Regions from separate parts of the Micromonospora sp. AMSO12t genome, predicted to be linked through region 1. Evidence: predicted binding sites of a transcription regulator. Region 1 holds the regulator's gene; the other holds the start of a gene.

What was found. Region 1 encodes HrcA, which represses chaperone genes, less so after heat shock. Its sites were predicted from a motif close to GGTTNGCACNCTCNNNNNGAGNGTGCNAACC; they were not measured.
Region 2: groL (chaperonin GroEL) is a predicted target of HrcA. The motif match lies at 1,095-1,125, and genes of this name have one in related genera.

The regions. Positions count from the first base shown of each region.
Region 1 covers NZ_WAAS01000011.1:28,433-32,733, reverse strand. The annotation lists gene dnaJ (molecular chaperone DnaJ) at 1-475, opposite strand, end outside; gene hrcA (heat-inducible transcriptional repressor HrcA) at 549-1,571, opposite strand; gene F6X68_RS03110 (DUF4870 domain-containing protein) at 1,814-2,512, shown strand; gene hemW (radical SAM family heme chaperone HemW) at 2,553-3,776, opposite strand; gene F6X68_RS03100 (enoyl-CoA hydratase-related protein) at 3,796-4,301, shown strand, end outside.
Region 2 covers NZ_WAAS01000235.1:15-4,315, forward strand. The annotation lists partial or broken gene F6X68_RS33680 (DUF3824 domain-containing protein) at 1-1,047, shown strand, start outside; gene groL (chaperonin GroEL) at 1,322-2,944, shown strand; gene F6X68_RS25705 (hypothetical protein) at 3,004-3,201, opposite strand; gene F6X68_RS25710 (GNAT family N-acetyltransferase) at 3,293-4,222, opposite strand.

The sequences.
Region 1 (4,301 bases):
CGGCCGCCGTGCCGGCGCCGGAGCAGGTGGTGCAGAGCACGGCGGTGTCGACGGTGATCGGCGCCTCGACGCCGAACGCGGTCTCGTGCAGGTCCAGCTCCAGCCGCAGGATCGCGTCGGCGCCGGGCCGGGTACGCGGTCGCGGACCCCGCGAACCGCCGGCCGCGCCGCCGAAGAACGCGTCCATGATGTCCTGGAAGCCGACGAACGGTCCGGCGCCGCCGGGGCCGCCCGGGCCACCCGCACCCCCGCCCCCGGGGGCGAGCGGGTCACCGCCCAGGTCGACGATCTGCCGTTTCCGGTCGTCCGAGAGGACCTCGTACGCGGCGTTGATGTCCTTGAACTTCTCCTGGGCCTCCGGATCCGGATTCACGTCCGGGTGGAACTGCCGCGCCAGCTTGCGGTAGGCGCGCTTGATCTCGTCGTCGGAGGCTTCCCGGCTCACGCCGAGAATGCCGTAGTAGTCCCTGGCCACTGCGTTCCGTGTCCTCATGTTCGTCTCGCGTTGCGCCGGTCGGCGGCCGGAGCCGGCCGTCGGCCCTGACTGGTCAGTTCTGGGCCAGCAGCTCGCCCACGTAGCGTGCCACGGCCCGCACCGTGGCGATGGTGCCGGGGTAGTCCATCCGGGTCGGCCCCAGCACGCCGAGGCCGCCGACGCTGGTCGCGCCCGGCCCGTAGCCGGTGCTGACCACCGAGGCGGCGCGCAGGTTGTCGATCTCGTTCTCGTCGCCGATCAGCACCCGCGTCGTGCTCGGCTCCGCCTCGCCGATGAGCTTGAGCATGACGACCTCCTCCTCCAGCGCCTCCAGGATGGGGCGCAGGGAGCCCTGGAAGTCGAGCAGGCCGCCGCGGGTGAGGTTGGCCGTCCCGGCCAGCGCGATCCGCTCCTCGTGCCGCTCGATCAGCGTCTCCAGCAGCACGGTGGAGAGGGTGGTCATGGCCGGGCGCAGGTGGGGCACCGACTCCTCGACGAGCGCCTGCACCAGCGGCGGGGTCTCCGACAGCCGGGTGCCGACCAGCTTCTCGTTGACCAGCCGGCGCAGGTCCGTGACGTCGTCGGCGGGGATCGGCGCGGGCAGCTCGACCAGCCGCTGCTCGACCCGGCCGGTGTCGGCGATCATGACCAGCATCAGCCGGGTGGTGGAGATCGGCACCAGCTCCAGGTGACGCACCGAGGAACGGGCCAGGCTCGGGTACTGCACGACGGCGACCTGCCGGGTGAGTTGCGCCAGCAGCCGGACGGTGCGGTGCACCACGTCGTCGAGGTCGACGGCGCCGACCAGGAAACGCTCGATCGCCCGGCGCTCGGCCGGGCTGAGCGGCTTCACCCGGGACAGCCGGTCCACGAAGAGCCGGTAGCCCCGGTCGGTGGGCACCCGGCCGGCACTGGTGTGCGGCTGGCGGATGTAGCCCTCCTCCTCCAGCACGGCCATGTCGTTGCGGACGGTCGCCGGTGAGACCCCCAGCTGGTGCCGCTCGACAAGCGCCTTGCTGCCAACGGGCTCCTGCGTGGCGACGTAGTCCTCGACGATCGCGCGCAGCACGGCGAGCTTGCGGTCGTCGAGACCCATCCTCCCCACCTCCTGTCGCACGTCGGCCCCGGCACTCGGGGGGCCGGGGCGGGCTGCTGGCACTCGACTGTAGCGAGTGCCAGTCTACGTCGGCGGGGCCGCCCGCGCGATGATCGACCTGGGGTGATCAGTCCGATCGGCGACCGCGCGGGCCCACCCGACGCCCCCGTGGGGCCGGTGTTCCGGGCGTCCCGGCCGGTCGCGCTGGTGCCGCCTTGCCGGCTGCCCCTACCGTGACCTTCATGACTGAACCACCTCGCCCTCCCGGAGCGGGGGACCCCGGCTTCCCGCCGGACCCGACCGCCCCGTCGGGGGTTCCCGGCCCCGCCGGCTCCGGCGACCCCACCGCACCACTGTCCGGGGCACCGGGCCCGGGCAGCCATCCTCCACCCGGTGGCTATCCGCCGCCCACCGGTGACCAGCCGCCGTCGGGCGGCTACCCTCCGCCCGGCGACTACCCACCGCCCGGTGGCTACGGACCGCCCGGCGACTACCCGCCGCCCGGCGGCTACGGACCGCCCGGCGGCTACGGAGCGCCGGGGGCCGGCTATCCGGCCGGTGGCGGCTACGGGCCACCGACGGGCGGCTACGCCAGCAACGAGGACAAGAACTGGGCCCTGATCGCCCACTTCGGCGGCGCGGCCGGCGTGATCGTCGGCGGCGGCATGCTCGGCTGGCTGGCGCCGCTCATCGCGCTGATGGTCCGGGGGCAGCAGTCGCCGACCGCCCGGGCGCACGCCGCCGCGGCGCTGAACTTCCAGCTCACCTGGACGATCGTCGGGGTGCTGAGCTGGGTGGTCACGCTGATCACCTGCGGGGTGCTGTTCTTCGTCCCCATGCTCGTCTCGCTGGTGCCGCTGATCTTCGGCATCATCGGCGGGCTCAAGGCCAACGAGGGCGTGCTCTACCGCTACCCGCTGACCTACACCTTCACCAAGTGACCCGGGTCGGCCGCTCCCCCGGCCGGCCCCGGCACGCGGCTCAGGGCAGCAGGTCGCGGACGACCGCGTCGGCGAGCAGCCGGCCCCGCAGGGTCAGCACGGCCCGGCCGGCCGCGTGCTCGTCGGCGGCCAGCAGCCCGTCGGCGAGGGCCCGCGCGGCGCCGGCCCGACCGGCGTCGTCGAGGGCGTCCAGGGGCAGCCCGGAGGCGAGGCGCAGCCGGAGCATGACGTCCTCCATGTGCGCCTCGTCGGCCGTGAGCACCTCGCGGGCCAGGCCGGGCGACTCGCCGCCGGCGAGCCGCTTCGCGTACGTCGTGGGGTGCTTGACGTTCCACCAGCGCACGCCGCCGACGTGGCTGTGCGCCCCCGGGCCGAGGCCCCACCAGTCGGCGCCGGTCCAGTAGAGCAGGTTGTGCCGGCACCGGGCCGCCTCGTCGCGGGCCCAGTTCGACACCTCGTACCAGGAGAGGCCGGCCGCGCCGAGGGCGGCCTCCGCGGCGAGGTAGCGGTCCGCGGCGACGTCGTCGGAGGGGTACGGCAGCTCGCCGCGCCGCATCCGGGCGGCCAGCCGCGTGCCGTCCTCCACGATCAGGGCGTACGCGCTGACGTGGTCCACCCCGGCGGCGACGACCTGGTCGAGGGAGGCGGCGAAGTCCGCCTCGGTCTCCCCCGGCGTGCCGTAGATCAGGTCCAGGTTGACGTGGTCGAACCCGGCGTCGCGGGCCTCGCGGGCGGCGGCGACGGCCCGGCCGGCGCTGTGCGTGCGGTCGAGGATCGCCAGCACCCCCGGCGCGGCGGACTGCATGCCCAGCGAGATCCGGGTGTAGCCGGCGGCCCGCAGCGCCTTCAGCGACTCGGGCGTGACCGATTCCGGATTGGCCTCGGTGGTCACCTCGGCGCCGGGCGCGAGCCCCCAGGTGCGGTCGATGCCGTCGAGGATCCGCGCCAGGTCGTCGGCGGGGAGCAGGGTCGGGGTGCCGCCGCCGACGAAGACCGTGTCCACCCGGGGCGGGGGCGCGTCGCCCAGCACCCGGCGGGCGAGCGCCAGCTCGGCCAGCACGGTGTCGGCGTAGTCCTCCCGGCCCGCCCCGCCGCCCAGTTCGGCGGCCGTGTACGTGTTGAAGTCGCAGTAGCCGCAGCGGCTGGCGCAGAACGGCACGTGCACGTACACGCCGAAGCCGCGCGCGCCGACGGCTCGGGTGGCGGTGGCGGGCAGCGAGCCGTCGACGGGGACGGTTTCGCCTTCTGGAAGGACGCCGGGCATGGCCACTAGTGTGCCCGGCATGACCTCTCCAGACGTGCTCGTGCGGGTCGCCACGGCCCGTGGGGTGACCACCCTCACCCTGGACAGCCCGCACAATCGCAACGCGCTCTCCACGCCGCTGATGACCCAGCTGCTGGCCGGCCTCGCCGAGGCGGTCGCCGACGACGCCGTACGCGTGGTCGTGCTCGACCACGGGGGCCCGGTCTTCTGTTCCGGCGCCGACCTGAAGGAGACGGCCGCCGCGTACGCCAGCGGGAGCGTGCCGGCCGGGATGCTCGGCGACGTGCTCGCGGCGGTCTGGGAGTGCCCGAAGCCGGTGGTGGCGAAGGTGGCCGGCCCGGCCCGGGCGGGCGGCCTCGGTCTCATCGCGGCGGCCGACCTGGCGGTGTGCGCGCGGGAGGCGACGTTCGCCTTCACCGAGGTGCGGATCGGCGTGGTGCCGGCGGTCATCTCCGCGACCGTGCTGCCCCGCCTGCACCCCCGCGCGGCGGCCGAGCTCTACCTGACCGGCGACACCTTCGACGG
Region 2 (4,301 bases), on a different contig from region 1:
CCCGACCCCTCCGCGACACCACCCGTCGGCCCGGGCGGTGCTGCGCCGACGGGCCCGCAACAGCCGCAGGACTGGGTCTTCCCGCCCACCGGCGGGTACCCGGCCGGCTCCGGCCCGTACGGCGGGCAGCCGTGGTACCCGGGCGCCCCGGTCGCCTATCCCGGGCAGCCGGTCCACGGGTGGTATCCGCCGGGGCACGGCCTTGATCCGGCCGACCTGCTCGTCACCCCGCCCGGCGCCGGCGTCAACGGCTGGTTCGGCCGGTGCGTCGGCGCGGTGCGCCGGGGCTGGCGGCTGCTGCTGCCGATCCTGCTGCTCACCCAGGTGCTGCCGGCCCTGGTGGTGTCGGTGCTCTCGTTGGTCGTCGACCCGTCCGCGAAGTGGGAGGAGTCGATGGCCGACGACCCCGCCGCGCTGCCCGACACCTTCCTGGCAGACACGGGCGTCCTGCTGTTCGTGGTGCTCGGCAGCGCCCTCGTCTTCGGTTTCGTGCAGAGCCTGGGCTGGGCGGCCGGCACCTGGGTGGTCACCCGGCAGGCGGCCGGTCAGCCGGTGAGCGTGGGCGCGGCCCTCTCCTACGGGGCGCGTCGGGCGCTGGGCCTCTGGGGCTGGACCCTGCTGATGAGCGTCATCATCGGGCTCGGGGTCTGTCTCTGCGTGATCCCCGGCATCTACTTCGCCTTCGCGCTGAGCATGGCCGGCCCGGTCTACCTGTTCGAGCGGCAGCACCCGATCGGCCGTTCCTTCCGCATGTTCCACGACCGGCTCGGTCTGCTGCTCGGCCGGGTGGCGCTGGTGGCGGCGGCGGTGATCGTCGGCAGCGGGGCCGCCGGCATGGTGGAGGGCATCGGCACGCTGCCGTTCGGCACCACCCCGTTGGAGTCGCCCGGCACGGCGGTCGGCGTGCTCGTGGTGACGCTGGTGGGCGCGGTGCTGGCCCTGCCGACCCACCTCGCCCAGCTGGTCGGCCTGGTCGTCACGTACGCCGAGCAGCGCGCCCACGAGGGGCCGGTGGACAGCGCCCGGCTGACCGGTGAACTCGGCTGACCGGGGCGATCGTGCTTGCACTCGGCAGGGGAGAGTGCTAAACAAGTCATTGGCACTCGCATACCGTGAGTGCCAATGGTCGGGGCGGTAGGGCCACGGTCGTAGCGGCGTCCAGACGCGGCTGCGGCACATGGCCGGTCGTCGCGGGCTATCCGGCCCGGCCGAGGAGACGTCGTCGTCGCCAGGTGGCGACGTCCCAAGGTGCGTACACCAGGCGGCCCATCCGGGACACACACTCCGGGTGGCCCGTGAGTGTCCAGGAGGACAACGCCGTATGGCCAAGATGATCGCGTTCGACGAAGAGGCGCGCCGCGGCCTCGAGCGGGGCATGAACCAGCTCGCCGACGCCGTGAAGGTGACCCTCGGCCCCAAGGGCCGCAACGTCGTCCTCGAGAAGAAGTGGGGTGCCCCCACCATCACCAACGATGGTGTGAGCATCGCCAAGGAGATCGAGCTCGAGGACCCCTACGAGAAGATCGGCGCCGAGCTGGTCAAGGAGGTCGCGAAGAAGACCGACGACGTCGCCGGTGACGGCACGACGACGGCGACCGTCCTGGCCCAGGCCCTGGTCCGCGAGGGCCTGCGCAACGTGGCCGCCGGTGCCAACCCGATGGCCCTGAAGCGGGGCATCGAGGCCGCCGTGGCCAGCGTCTCGGAGGAGCTGCTCAAGCTCGCCAAGGACGTCGAGACCAAGGAGCAGATCGCCTCCACCGCCTCCATCTCCGCCGGTGACACCAGCGTCGGCGAGATCATCGCCGAGGCGATGGACAAGGTGGGCAAGGAAGGCGTCATCACCGTCGAGGAGAGCAACACCTTCGGGCTGGAGTTGGAGCTCACCGAGGGTATGCGCTTCGACAAGGGCTACATCTCGGCCTACTTCATGACCGACCCGGAGCGCATGGAGGCCGTCTTCGACGACCCCTACCTCCTGATCGTCAACAGCAAGATCTCGTCGGTCAAGGACCTGCTCCCGATCCTCGAGAAGGTCATGCAGTCGGGCAAGCCGCTGCTGATCATCTCCGAGGACATCGAGGGCGAGGCCCTGGCGACCCTGGTCGTCAACAAGGTCCGGGGCACCTTCAAGTCCGTCGCCGTCAAGGCGCCGGGCTTCGGTGACCGCCGCAAGGCCATGCTGGCCGACATCGCCATCCTCACCGGTGGCCAGGTCATCAGCGAGGAGGTCGGCCTCAAGCTGGACGCCGTCGGCCTCGACATGCTGGGCCGCGCCCGCAAGGTCGTGGTGACCAAGGACGAGACCACCATCGTCGACGGTGCCGGCGACGCCGAGCAGATCCAGGGCCGGGTCAACCAGATCCGGGCCGAGATCGACAAGAGCGACTCCGACTACGACCGCGAGAAGCTGCAGGAGCGGCTGGCCAAGCTGGCCGGCGGCGTCGCGGTGATCAAGGTCGGCGCGGCCACCGAGGTCGAGCTCAAGGAGCGCAAGCACCGCATCGAGGACGCCGTCCGCAACGCGAAGGCCGCCGTCGAGGAGGGCATCGTCCCGGGTGGTGGCGTCGCGCTGGTGCAGGCCGGCAAGACCGCCTTCGACAAGCTGGACCTGGTCGGCGACGAGGCGACCGGTGCGAATATCGTCAAGGTCGCGCTGGACGCCCCGCTGCGGCAGATCGCCGTCAACGCCGGCCTCGAGGGCGGCGTCGTGGTGGAGAAGGTCCGTAACCTGAACCCGGGTCACGGCCTCAACGCCGCCAACGGCGAGTACGTCGACCTGCTGGCCGCGGGCATCATCGACCCGGCCAAGGTGACGCGTTCGGCGCTGCAGAACGCCTCGTCGATCGCGGCGCTCTTCCTCACCACCGAGGCCGTCGTGGCGGACAAGCCGGAGAAGACCCCGGCCGCCCCGGCTGGTCCGGGTGGCGGGGACATGGACTTCTGAGTCCAGCTCCGACAACGCCGTGAGGGGCGGGCCGCGTCAGCGGTCCGCCCCTTGCGCTGTCACGTCGGCAGTGGCCGTTGGTTGCGTCTCTTCTGCGCCCGGTCGTACGGCTGCGGGATCTGCACCGGCTCGTCGACCAGCGTCACCGGCTCGTCGGCCGGCTCGTCGACGCCGGCCATCTCCGCCTGCTGCTCGGCGTCGCCGTAGTCGAGCCGGTCGAACGGCAACGGGCCGGGGCGTTCGTCGTCCGTGGTCATGGCTGCCTCCTCTACCGGAAACGGTAGGGCGCGACGATCACCAATGCGGGCGAATGGCGTTATGAGGGTCTATATCCCGTTCGCCCCGTTGTCAGTCGCCGAGCGTCCTGCGGTACAGGAAGAAGACGCGCTCGATCCGGGCACCCGCGCTGCCCGAGTAGAACGGGACCGGCCCGACCCAGCCGATCTGCGCAGCCGTCACGCCCGCCGCCCGCTGCTCGCGCAGGCAGCGGCGCAGCAGCACCCCGCCGATCCCCGAGCCCTCGGCCGCCGGGGCGGTGCCCATCGGGCCGAACCAGCTCGGCCGCGACGACCCGTACGCGGCGAAGCCGAGCACCACGCCGTCGCGCTCGGCCAGGTGGCAGCCCGCCCCCTCCCGGCCCACCGAGCCGGCCAGTTCGGCGTCCCAGGCCCCGCCGAAGGTGGCGCGGGCGAACTCCGCCAGCGCCGGCAGGTCACCCGCCTCGGCGCGGCGGACCGTGACGCCCTGCCCGGCCAGCCGGGCCTCCGCCGGCTGCGTCGGGCGCAGCGCGGGCGAGCCGTCGTACGACAGGTCGGCGGTCATGTTCCACGCCGTCCGGTCCTGCCGGTAGCCGAGCGCCAGCGCGGCGCAGACCGCCGGGGTGTAGCGCACGTCGATCCCGGGCCAGGCGTAGTACGGCGGATTCCCGGCGAGCAGCACCTCCACCGCGCCGAGCTCGGCGAACCGCGCCTCGGCGGTCGCCAGCAGGGCCCTCCCGACACCGCGTCGCCGCTCCTCCGGTGCCACCGCGACCAGGTCGACGTGACCACGGGCGTCGCCGTCGCCGGCGGCGAGGGAGCCGATGAGCACACCGACGAGACGCCCCTGCCGGTGCGCGCCCCACACGAACACCGGGCGGTGGGCGGCGGCCCGCGCCCAGAGGGTGTCCACGACAGCCGGCGCCTCGGCCGCGTCCTCCGGCAGGTCCAGTGCCCGCCCGCAGAGCTCCACCACGGCGGGCCGCCGGTCGGGTCCCAGCTCGACGATCTTCAGGTCCATGGACGCCGACCCTAGGTCACCGGAGCGCTTCTGTTAAGAAGAGCCCCTGCTGGCGCCTGGGAAGAGCCCCCGTTGGCGC